Regions from separate parts of the Comamonas sp. 7D-2 genome, predicted to be linked through region 2. Evidence: predicted binding sites of a transcription regulator. Region 2 holds the regulator's gene; the other holds the start of a gene.

Region 1 (4,082 bases), 130 kb from region 2:
GTTGACCATGAATTTTCCGTTGTACTCCCCCACGGCACCCTCGGCCACGCGAAAGCCCGGGTAGGCGGCATAGGACGAATGCGTCCACTCCCAGACCTGGCCAGTTGCCACCCCATGATGAGCGCCCGAGACTTCAGGGTGCAGGCTGGCATGACCCACTGACGAGGACACAGGCCAGTCATGCGCACCCATTGCCACCTCCCACTCCATCTCCGTCGGCAGGCGCGCACCGGCCCAGCGCGCATAGGCATCAGCCTCGAAATAGGAGATATGGCAGACAGGCCTCAGCGCATGCAGAGCCGTCACGCCATACAGGCTGAACTCCTGCCAGCCCGCATCACCCGCAGCATCCTCAGCTTGCCTCCAGTACCAGGGGTGGCTCAGTTGCTGGGCCTGGCACCAGTCCCAGCCCTCGGCCAACCACCATTGAGGCTGACCGTAGCCGCCATCCAGCACAAAACGCAGAAACTCGCCATTGCTCACGGGCCTCGATGCAATCTGCGCAGCTTGCACATAGACACTGTGCCTGGGCATTTCATTGTCAAACGCAAAGCTGCCGCCGCCATGACCTATGCTGTAGATGCCCGCCTCAAGTGGCAGCCATGTGAGATCGGCATAGGCCTGCACGCAACTCTCCTCTGCCACCCCATCTAACGCATAAGCAGGCCAGAGCGGGTGACAAGAAAGCAAATGCTTGATATCGGTGAGCATCAACTCCTGATGCTGCTGCTCGTGCTGCAAGCCCAATGCGACGAGCTGAGCAACGACCTGCTGCGTCGTCGGACTTTTCTCTTTCATGGCGACCATCAGTGCCAGCATCTGCTCATCCACCACAGCGCGATAGGCCATGACCTGCGCCAGAGCCGGTCTGGTCAGCAAGCCCCGCTGGGCTCTGGGATGGCGTGCACCCACCTGCTGGTAGTAGGAGTTGAACAGCATGCGAAAACTGCCGTCAAAAGCCTGATGCCCTGGCTGGTGCACGGCCAGTACAAAGGTTTCGAAGAACCAGCTGGTATGGGCAAGATGCCATTTGGCAGGACTGGCGTCCGGCATGGATTGCACGCAGGCGTCTTCTGCAGACAAGGGCGCAGCCAGCTTTTGCGTGCAGGCCCTCACCCGCTCGAACTGCTGCGCCAGCACTATCCAGTCCCTGGCAGCAGGTGCCATGAAAAATGGCCGCACCATGGTTTCAGGCTTGGGCATGAATGACGGCAAACCATTGCTGCTCATCGGTCCAGACCCTGGGTTCGGCAAATCCCGCGCATGCCAGCATGGAGAGGAAATCGGACAGCGGGTATTTGTAGCTGTTCTCCGTATGGATGGTCTCGCCCTGAGCAAAATAGCGCAGGCCCTGAGGCCAGCACACCATGACGGGGCGACGGGCGCGCAAATGCATCTCTATCCGCGATGTCCGACTGTCGAAGCGCGCCTCATGCGCCCAGTCCTGAAGATTGAAATCGCTGCCCAGCAGACGGTTCACATGATTGAGCACATTGAGATTGAATTCGGCTGTGACGCCCTGTTCATCGTCGTAAGCGGCTATCAGAACCGGTACCGGCTTGGGCAGATCAATGCCAATCAGCAGCCCGCCGTCGCCCCCCAGAAGTGAATGCATATGTCCGAGCATATGCAAAGCCTGCTGCGTATCGAAGTTGCCGATCGAGGAGCCAGGATAGAACAGCTCACGCCGTGTCTGTGGCACGCCTGAAGGCAAATGCCAGTCCCCCGTGAAATCCGCCGCAACTGCACGAGCCGTAAGTCGCGGGAAGTCATGCTCCAGCCTGGCCACAGCGGCCTGCAGAAACTCGACCGCAATATCCACTCCCAGAAACTGCTGCGGCCCCACGCTGCGGCACAGGCGTCGCACTTTTTCGCAATTGCCCGCTCCCAGCTCTATCAACACCTGGCAACCCGCCATGGCCTGGGCGATCTCCAGGTCGTAGCGGGCCATGATGGCAGCCTCGGTTCTTGTGGGGTAGTACTCGGGCAGCTCGGTTATCTGCTCAAACAGGGCGCAGCCATGCGCGTCATATAGGAACTTGGGAGAAATCTGCGCCTGCCGCTGCATCAGCCCCTGCGCCAGTTCATAGCGCAGATGCGTCGGGGGGGCATACGCGTCCATGAGGCTGCAACTCTCCCCCTGAAGCGGTGGAGGTCTCAACGAGGACGCCAGAGGCAATGGAATGCGCCCTGCGCGTGATGCAAACTCTATCGATGCTGCCTGCCTGTCCGGTGTCGCGCGCATGCTGATCCTCCTGATGAGCTGATCGCGCGATGCAGCCATTGCTCGCGCCATCACTGCCAAGCCTGCTTTAGAACGTGCTTACCGCGTTGGAGAGCAAGGAGATCGTAAACACGTTCTTAGACCCTCAGCCTAGCGCGGCCGGCAATCGGCAGAAGTAGGACTGAAGCCAGCGATCCTTTTACTGCATGCGCATGCAGCAATGCTGACAAAGTCAATACTGGTCAAAGAATTCAGCAAAAAAAATCGGTACCCCGCGCTGGCGGAATACCGATCTAAACATACACCCTAGCCTCCGAAGTCATCAGGCCATGCCGACCTGCTGACTCCGATGCACCGCAGAGCCTGCGGTGCGTGCCTCGCCTGCGGGAAGAAGGCCGCAGACAAGAACACTCTTTGCCGTGAAGCTATCAGAAGCGATAGCCCACGCCCACACCCACCAGCCATGGGTCAACCTTGAACTTGGTGTTTTCAAACACGCCTGCACCTGTGACCTTGGTACCCAGATACACCTTCTTGATGTCGAAGTTCAGCGACCAGTTCTTGTCCAGCGCATAGTCGAAGCCGACCTGCAGCGCGCCGCCAAAGCTGTTCTTCTTCACGGTCACGGCACCATCCAGGATGTCCACGTTCGAGAAGCGTGTGTAGTTCACGCCTGCCCCCACATAAGGCTTGAAGGCCCCGAAGTTGGTGAAGTGGTACTGAGCCAGCAAGGTGGGGGGCAGATGCTTGAGCGAACCGATCTTGCCGCCATTCAGGCGCACATCATGCTTTTGGGGATAGGTCAGCACCAGCTCTGCCGCAATGTTGGGCGTGAAGAAGTAGGACACGTCCAGCTCAGGCATCCACTTGTTGTTGATGCTCACGCCTGCGTCTCCGGCAGCGCCACCGTTGTCGCTGTCCAGATGCAGAGCGCGCACGCGAACCTGCCAAGGGCTGGAGCCGTCAAACGAAGATTGGGCAAAAGCGGTACCGGCCGTCAGGGCGCTGGCAACAGCAGCAATCGCGATCAGAGTCTTTTTCATGGGTTCTTTCCTTGAAGAATTGGGTGAGTGCAATGCTTTGCATCCCTTGGCATCCATTGAAGCAAAGCCACTGCCACACGGGTTTGTCCCAGGTCAACCCGCACACCAACACCGCAAAGAAAAAAGCGGACGTTGCCCATCGGCCACGTCCGCCCAGGACACTGATGAAGCGCAAAAATTTGCTTCAGCAGTGATGGTAGTCGTCAATTCGGATGAGCCACCCTGGCTGGTCGCAGCTTGTGCCACAACTCCATGCACACCACAACCGCACCGCCAATGACGGCCCCAACCAGCACATGTACCAACACCGGTCCCAGCGCTGCAACAATACCGCCCGTGGGCACAATCACCTGCTCTATCCAATGTTCGACAGGCTCTATGCCGTGCACCAGCAAGCTACCGCCCACCATGAACATGGCAGCCGTGCCCACGATGGACAGCCCGCGCATCAGCCACGGGGTAAAAGCAATCAGACCACGGCCCATGGCCTTGGCAGCGCTGCTGCTCTTGGCCATCAGCCAGCCGCCCACATCATCCATGCGCACGATCCCGGCCACCAGTCCATAGACGAACACGGTGATGGCCAGAGCTACTGCGATCAGCACCGAGGCCTGCTCCCAGATGGGTTTGGCGGACACCGTACCCAGCGCAATCGCCATGATTTCGGCCGACAAGATAAAGTCCGTGCGCACGGCCCCCTTGACCTTCTGCTTTTCGTACTCCATCGGGTCCATCTGCTTTTCACGCGCGGCACGCACCGATGAAGGCGCAACACCTTTATGGGTAGCCTCCTCGGCATCCACCACGGCATCATG
Region 2 (4,082 bases):
CGGGCGGCAAGCTGGAGAACGTCTACCGTCTGCAGATCATGAACGCCACCGAATCCGAGCAGCGCTACCGTATCAGCGCCGTGGGCCTGGAGAATCTGGAAGTCGCATCCGAGCAGGAAGTGAGCGTTGGCCCTGCAGAGACGCGCGGCATTGCGGTGCGGCTGCAGATTCCGTACGGCTCAGCAACTCCCGGCTCGCACCCCGTACACTTCAATGTGGATGCAGTGACTGCCGGAGCAGGGCGTATTTCCGAGAAGACGGTGTTCCTGGTGCCGCGTTAATGCCAGGTCTTGACGGTCTTCGTGAGCCATCACGGAGGCCGGACAAGGGCACCGCCAATCGGCAACAATTTATGCCACCCTGCCGTGTGTGCCTGGGTGGTCAGAATTTTGGAAAGAGGTTTCATCATGTCGGCAGCACAAGCCAAGGTCTCGCAAACGGCCAAGATCATCCACCCCGAGGACGGCAAGCCCTGGTGGAAGTTTGCCCATGTCTGGCTCATCATCGCCGGCCCGGTGATCGTGGTGATTGCCGGCTTTGTCACCGCATACATCGCACTGAGCAGGCCTGATCCCGTGATTGACCCTGACTACTACCGCCATGGCATGGAAATCAACCAGCGCCTGAGCGAAAGTGAAAAAAGCCTGGCCCCAGCAGTCACCGGCCGCAATCATGCGGCCACGCCAGCCAAGGACCATCCGCTGGATCGCTGAGTGCTCTGGCGCTTGCTCCGCCAAGGTCGCTTTTGCGGCCTTTTTTGTTGCCGATATCAAAATCAGAGCGTGTTGCGCATGTTCTGTCTAACGTTGATGTAGAAGTAAATGGTTTTTTGATATCCAGATGGCGCAGGATGCTCCTGAAAAGAGAGTAGTTCAGGGTTTCCCGCCACGGTGCATGCCCGCAGTCCTGCATGAACGGTCACCACTGTTGTGCAAAATATGACCAAGCCCACAGCCCAAGGAGAATCAGGATGGATGCTCGACGCTGGATGTGGATTGTCTGGCCGGCCTTTCTGGCGGCAGCAATCATGGAGATGGTGGTTTTCGCCTTTGTGGACCCGCTGGATGTGCACTGGCTGGGCTCCCCCCTGGACTGGTCGCGCCAGGCCATCTATACGGTCGCTTTTTTTGCCTTCTGGGTCGTGACCCTGATCGGAGGTGCGATGACGGTGATGCTGGGTCGCTCCGTCAGCGATCTCAATGGCGGCATCGTTTCCGAGCCTCTGCCCGATTAATTCGCACAGACAAAAAAGCCCGCTGTCCGCGGGCTTTGTCTTGAGAGTGTCTGTCGACTCGGTTCAGTTCTGGCATTGCTGGCTGTTGACGATGCGTTTGAGCGCCTCGGTATCCAGGATGCGCAGGTGGCGCTGCTTGACTTCCACAATACCTTCCTCTGCAAATTTGGAGAAAGTGCGGCTCACGGTCTCGAGCTTGAGGCCCAGGTAACTGCCGATTTCTTCGCGCGTCATGCGCAGCACCAGTTCCGACTTGGAAAAGCCGCGTGCCGACAGGCGCTGGACCAGGTTCAACACAAAGGCCGCCAGGCGCTCTTCGGCACGCATGCTGCCCAGCAGCAGCATCACGCCATGCTCGCGCACGATTTCGCGGCTCATGACCTTGTGCACATGGTTCTGCAGGGCAGTGACCTCGCGCGAGAGCTGCTCCAGTTTGTCAAACGGCATGACGCAGACCTCGGCGTCTTCCAGGGCCACGGCATCACAAGTGTGGTGGTCGTTGACGATGCCGTCCAGACCAATGATTTCGCCAGCCATCTGAAAGCCTGTGACCTGATCGCGCCCGTCTTCGGTGGCCACGCTGGTCTTGAAGAAGCCGGTTCGAATGGCATACAGCGAGGTGAACTCTTCGCCATTGCGAAACAGCAGCCCACCGCGCTTGACCTTGCGGCGCGTGGCCACAATCTCGTCAATGCGCTCCATTTGTTCATCGTCCAGGCCCATGGGCATGCACAGTTCACGCAGATTGCAGTTGGAGCAGGATGCTTTGATGGTCTGAAGATTCATGGGCTTTTAGCAACGGCGCAGACAGACACAGAGTGGAGAGTCGCGCTGGTCATTGACCTCGTGGTTGAAGATGAGATGGATCAAATTGTCGCAGCACTTGCCTTGAGGTCTCTTGATTTTCATCAAGGACAGGGTGATTGCCTTGGGGCACATTGCCTGTATTCGTTCAAAAACATGCGCTTTTGCCTATTTTGGGCATGATTTTCAGGATCTGATTTCCATTGAAATCTGCTCTATACAGAGTGTGGGCGCACCCTAACTCCCAGTTATGACCGCAGTCACGCCTGAGTTGCTGAGCCGCTTTGATATCCCCGGCCCACGCTACACATCGTTCCCAACAGCCGACCGTTTTGTTGAGGCTTTTGGTGCAGACGACTACATACTGGCACTCAAGCAGCGCAAGACGCATTCTGGCTCGCGCGCTTTGCCCCTGTCCGTTTATGTGCATGTGCCGTTCTGTGAGTCGCTTTGCTATTACTGCGCCTGCAACAAGATCGTGACCAAGCATCATGAGAAGGCTGCCGAGTATCTGGACTACCTGAGCCGCGAGCTGGCCATGCATACCGAGCATTGCGGCAAAGGTCAACTCGTAAGCCAGCTGCATCTGGGCGGAGGCACACCGACCTTTTTCAGCGATGCCGAGTTGCAGCAGCTGATGGTTTTGATGCGTGAACATTTCAAGCTGGATCCCGCGGGCGAGTACTCCATCGAGGTCGATCCGCGCACCGTCAGCAACGAGCGGCTGAGAGCTCTCAAGGACATGGGGTTCAATCGCCTGAGCTTTGGCGTGCAGGACTTTGATCCCGCGGTGCAGAAAGCGGTGCACCGCGAGCAGCCCGCCGAGCAAGTCTTTTCGTTGGTGGCCGAGGCGCGCCGCCTGGGCTTTGTCTCCATCAACGTGGACCTGATCTACGGGCTGCCCAGGCAGACGCCCGAGTCTTTTGCGCGCACGCTGGCACAGGTCAATGAGCTGCGCCCCGATCGCATTGCACTGTATGCCTATGCGCATCTGCCCGAGCGCTTCAAGCCGCAAAGGCGCATCGAATCGGCAGACCTGCCCATGGGACAGGACAAGCTGAACATGCTCTCCGGCGCAATTGACGCATTCATGGATGGCGGCTATGTCTATGTAGGCATGGACCACTTTGCGCTGCCTGACGACTCTCTGGCCATTGCCAAGCGCCAGGGGCGCCTGCATCGCAACTTTCAGGGCTACAGCACCCAGCCTGATTGCGATCTGATTGCACTGGGCGTATCGGCTATCGGCAAGGTGGGTGCGACCTACAGCCAGAACGTCAAGACTCTTGAAGAGTATTACGATGCCGTCGATGGAGGCATGCTGCCCGTGCAGCGCGGACTGGCGCTTTCGCGTGACGATCTGGTGCGCAGAGCCGTCATCATGTCCATCATGTGCCAGGGCTCCGTCCTGTATGAGCCCATGGAGCAGGCCTGGCTTATCAATTTCCGCGAGTACTTCGCTGCGGAGCTGGATGCGCTGGCAGAGATGCAGCGCAATGGCTTGGTCGAGCTGTCCGTCGAGGGCTTCAAGGTCACTGGCCTGGGCTGGTTTTTTGTGCGCGGAGTAGCCATGCTGTTTGACCGATATTTGCAGGCCGACCGGAACCGCGCCCGCTTTTCGCGCATCATCTAGCACATGTTGTTTTCGCTGGTCTGGACTGCTTTGATCATGGGGCTCGTGGGTGGGCCCCATTGTCTTGTGATGTGCGCTGCCCCCTGCAGTGTGGTCACAGCAGCGAAGCCTGTCGGCGGCGGGCAGCCAGTTGTCGTGCTCGGCCTGCAAAAACGCCAATGGCTGCGTACCAGCCTGTTTCATCTGGGGCGCATCGCTGCCTATGCCCTGCTGGGCGGGATCGCGGCCGTGGCCATGGAAAGTCTGGCCTGGCTGACCAGTCAGACAACGGCATTGCAGAGACTTTGGACGCTGATGCATGTGGCGGTCATGGCCTGGGGGCTGGCCATGGTGGTGCAGGCGCGGCAGCCAGCCTGGCTGGAGCGGGCGGGGCGTTCCGTCTGGGCCAGGGTTCAGCCCTGGGTCACCGCG

What was found. The regulator FNR, encoded in region 2, switches genes on or off when oxygen is low (the NO sensors DNR and NnrR bind a similar motif). The targets are predictions, from matches to a motif close to TTGATNNNNATCAA.
Region 1: a site for FNR is predicted at 3,351-3,364, ahead of MPZ60_RS09465 (OmpW family protein). Genes of this name have one in related genera too.

Annotation. Positions count from the first base shown of each region.
Region 1 covers NZ_CP094238.1:2,043,382-2,047,463, reverse strand. The annotation lists gene egtB (ergothioneine biosynthesis protein EgtB) at 1-1,203, opposite strand, end outside; gene egtD (L-histidine N(alpha)-methyltransferase) at 1,190-2,122, opposite strand; gene MPZ60_RS09465 (OmpW family protein) at 2,653-3,267, opposite strand; gene MPZ60_RS09460 (DUF808 domain-containing protein) at 3,471-4,082, opposite strand, start outside.
Region 2 covers NZ_CP094238.1:2,172,808-2,176,889, forward strand. The annotation lists gene ccoG (cytochrome c oxidase accessory protein CcoG) at 1-281, shown strand, start outside; gene MPZ60_RS10045 (FixH family protein) at 408-713, shown strand; gene MPZ60_RS10050 (hypothetical protein) at 971-1,234, shown strand; gene fnr (fumarate/nitrate reduction transcriptional regulator Fnr) at 1,298-2,020, opposite strand; gene hemN (oxygen-independent coproporphyrinogen III oxidase) at 2,289-3,671, shown strand; gene MPZ60_RS10065 (sulfite exporter TauE/SafE family protein) at 3,675-4,082, shown strand, end outside.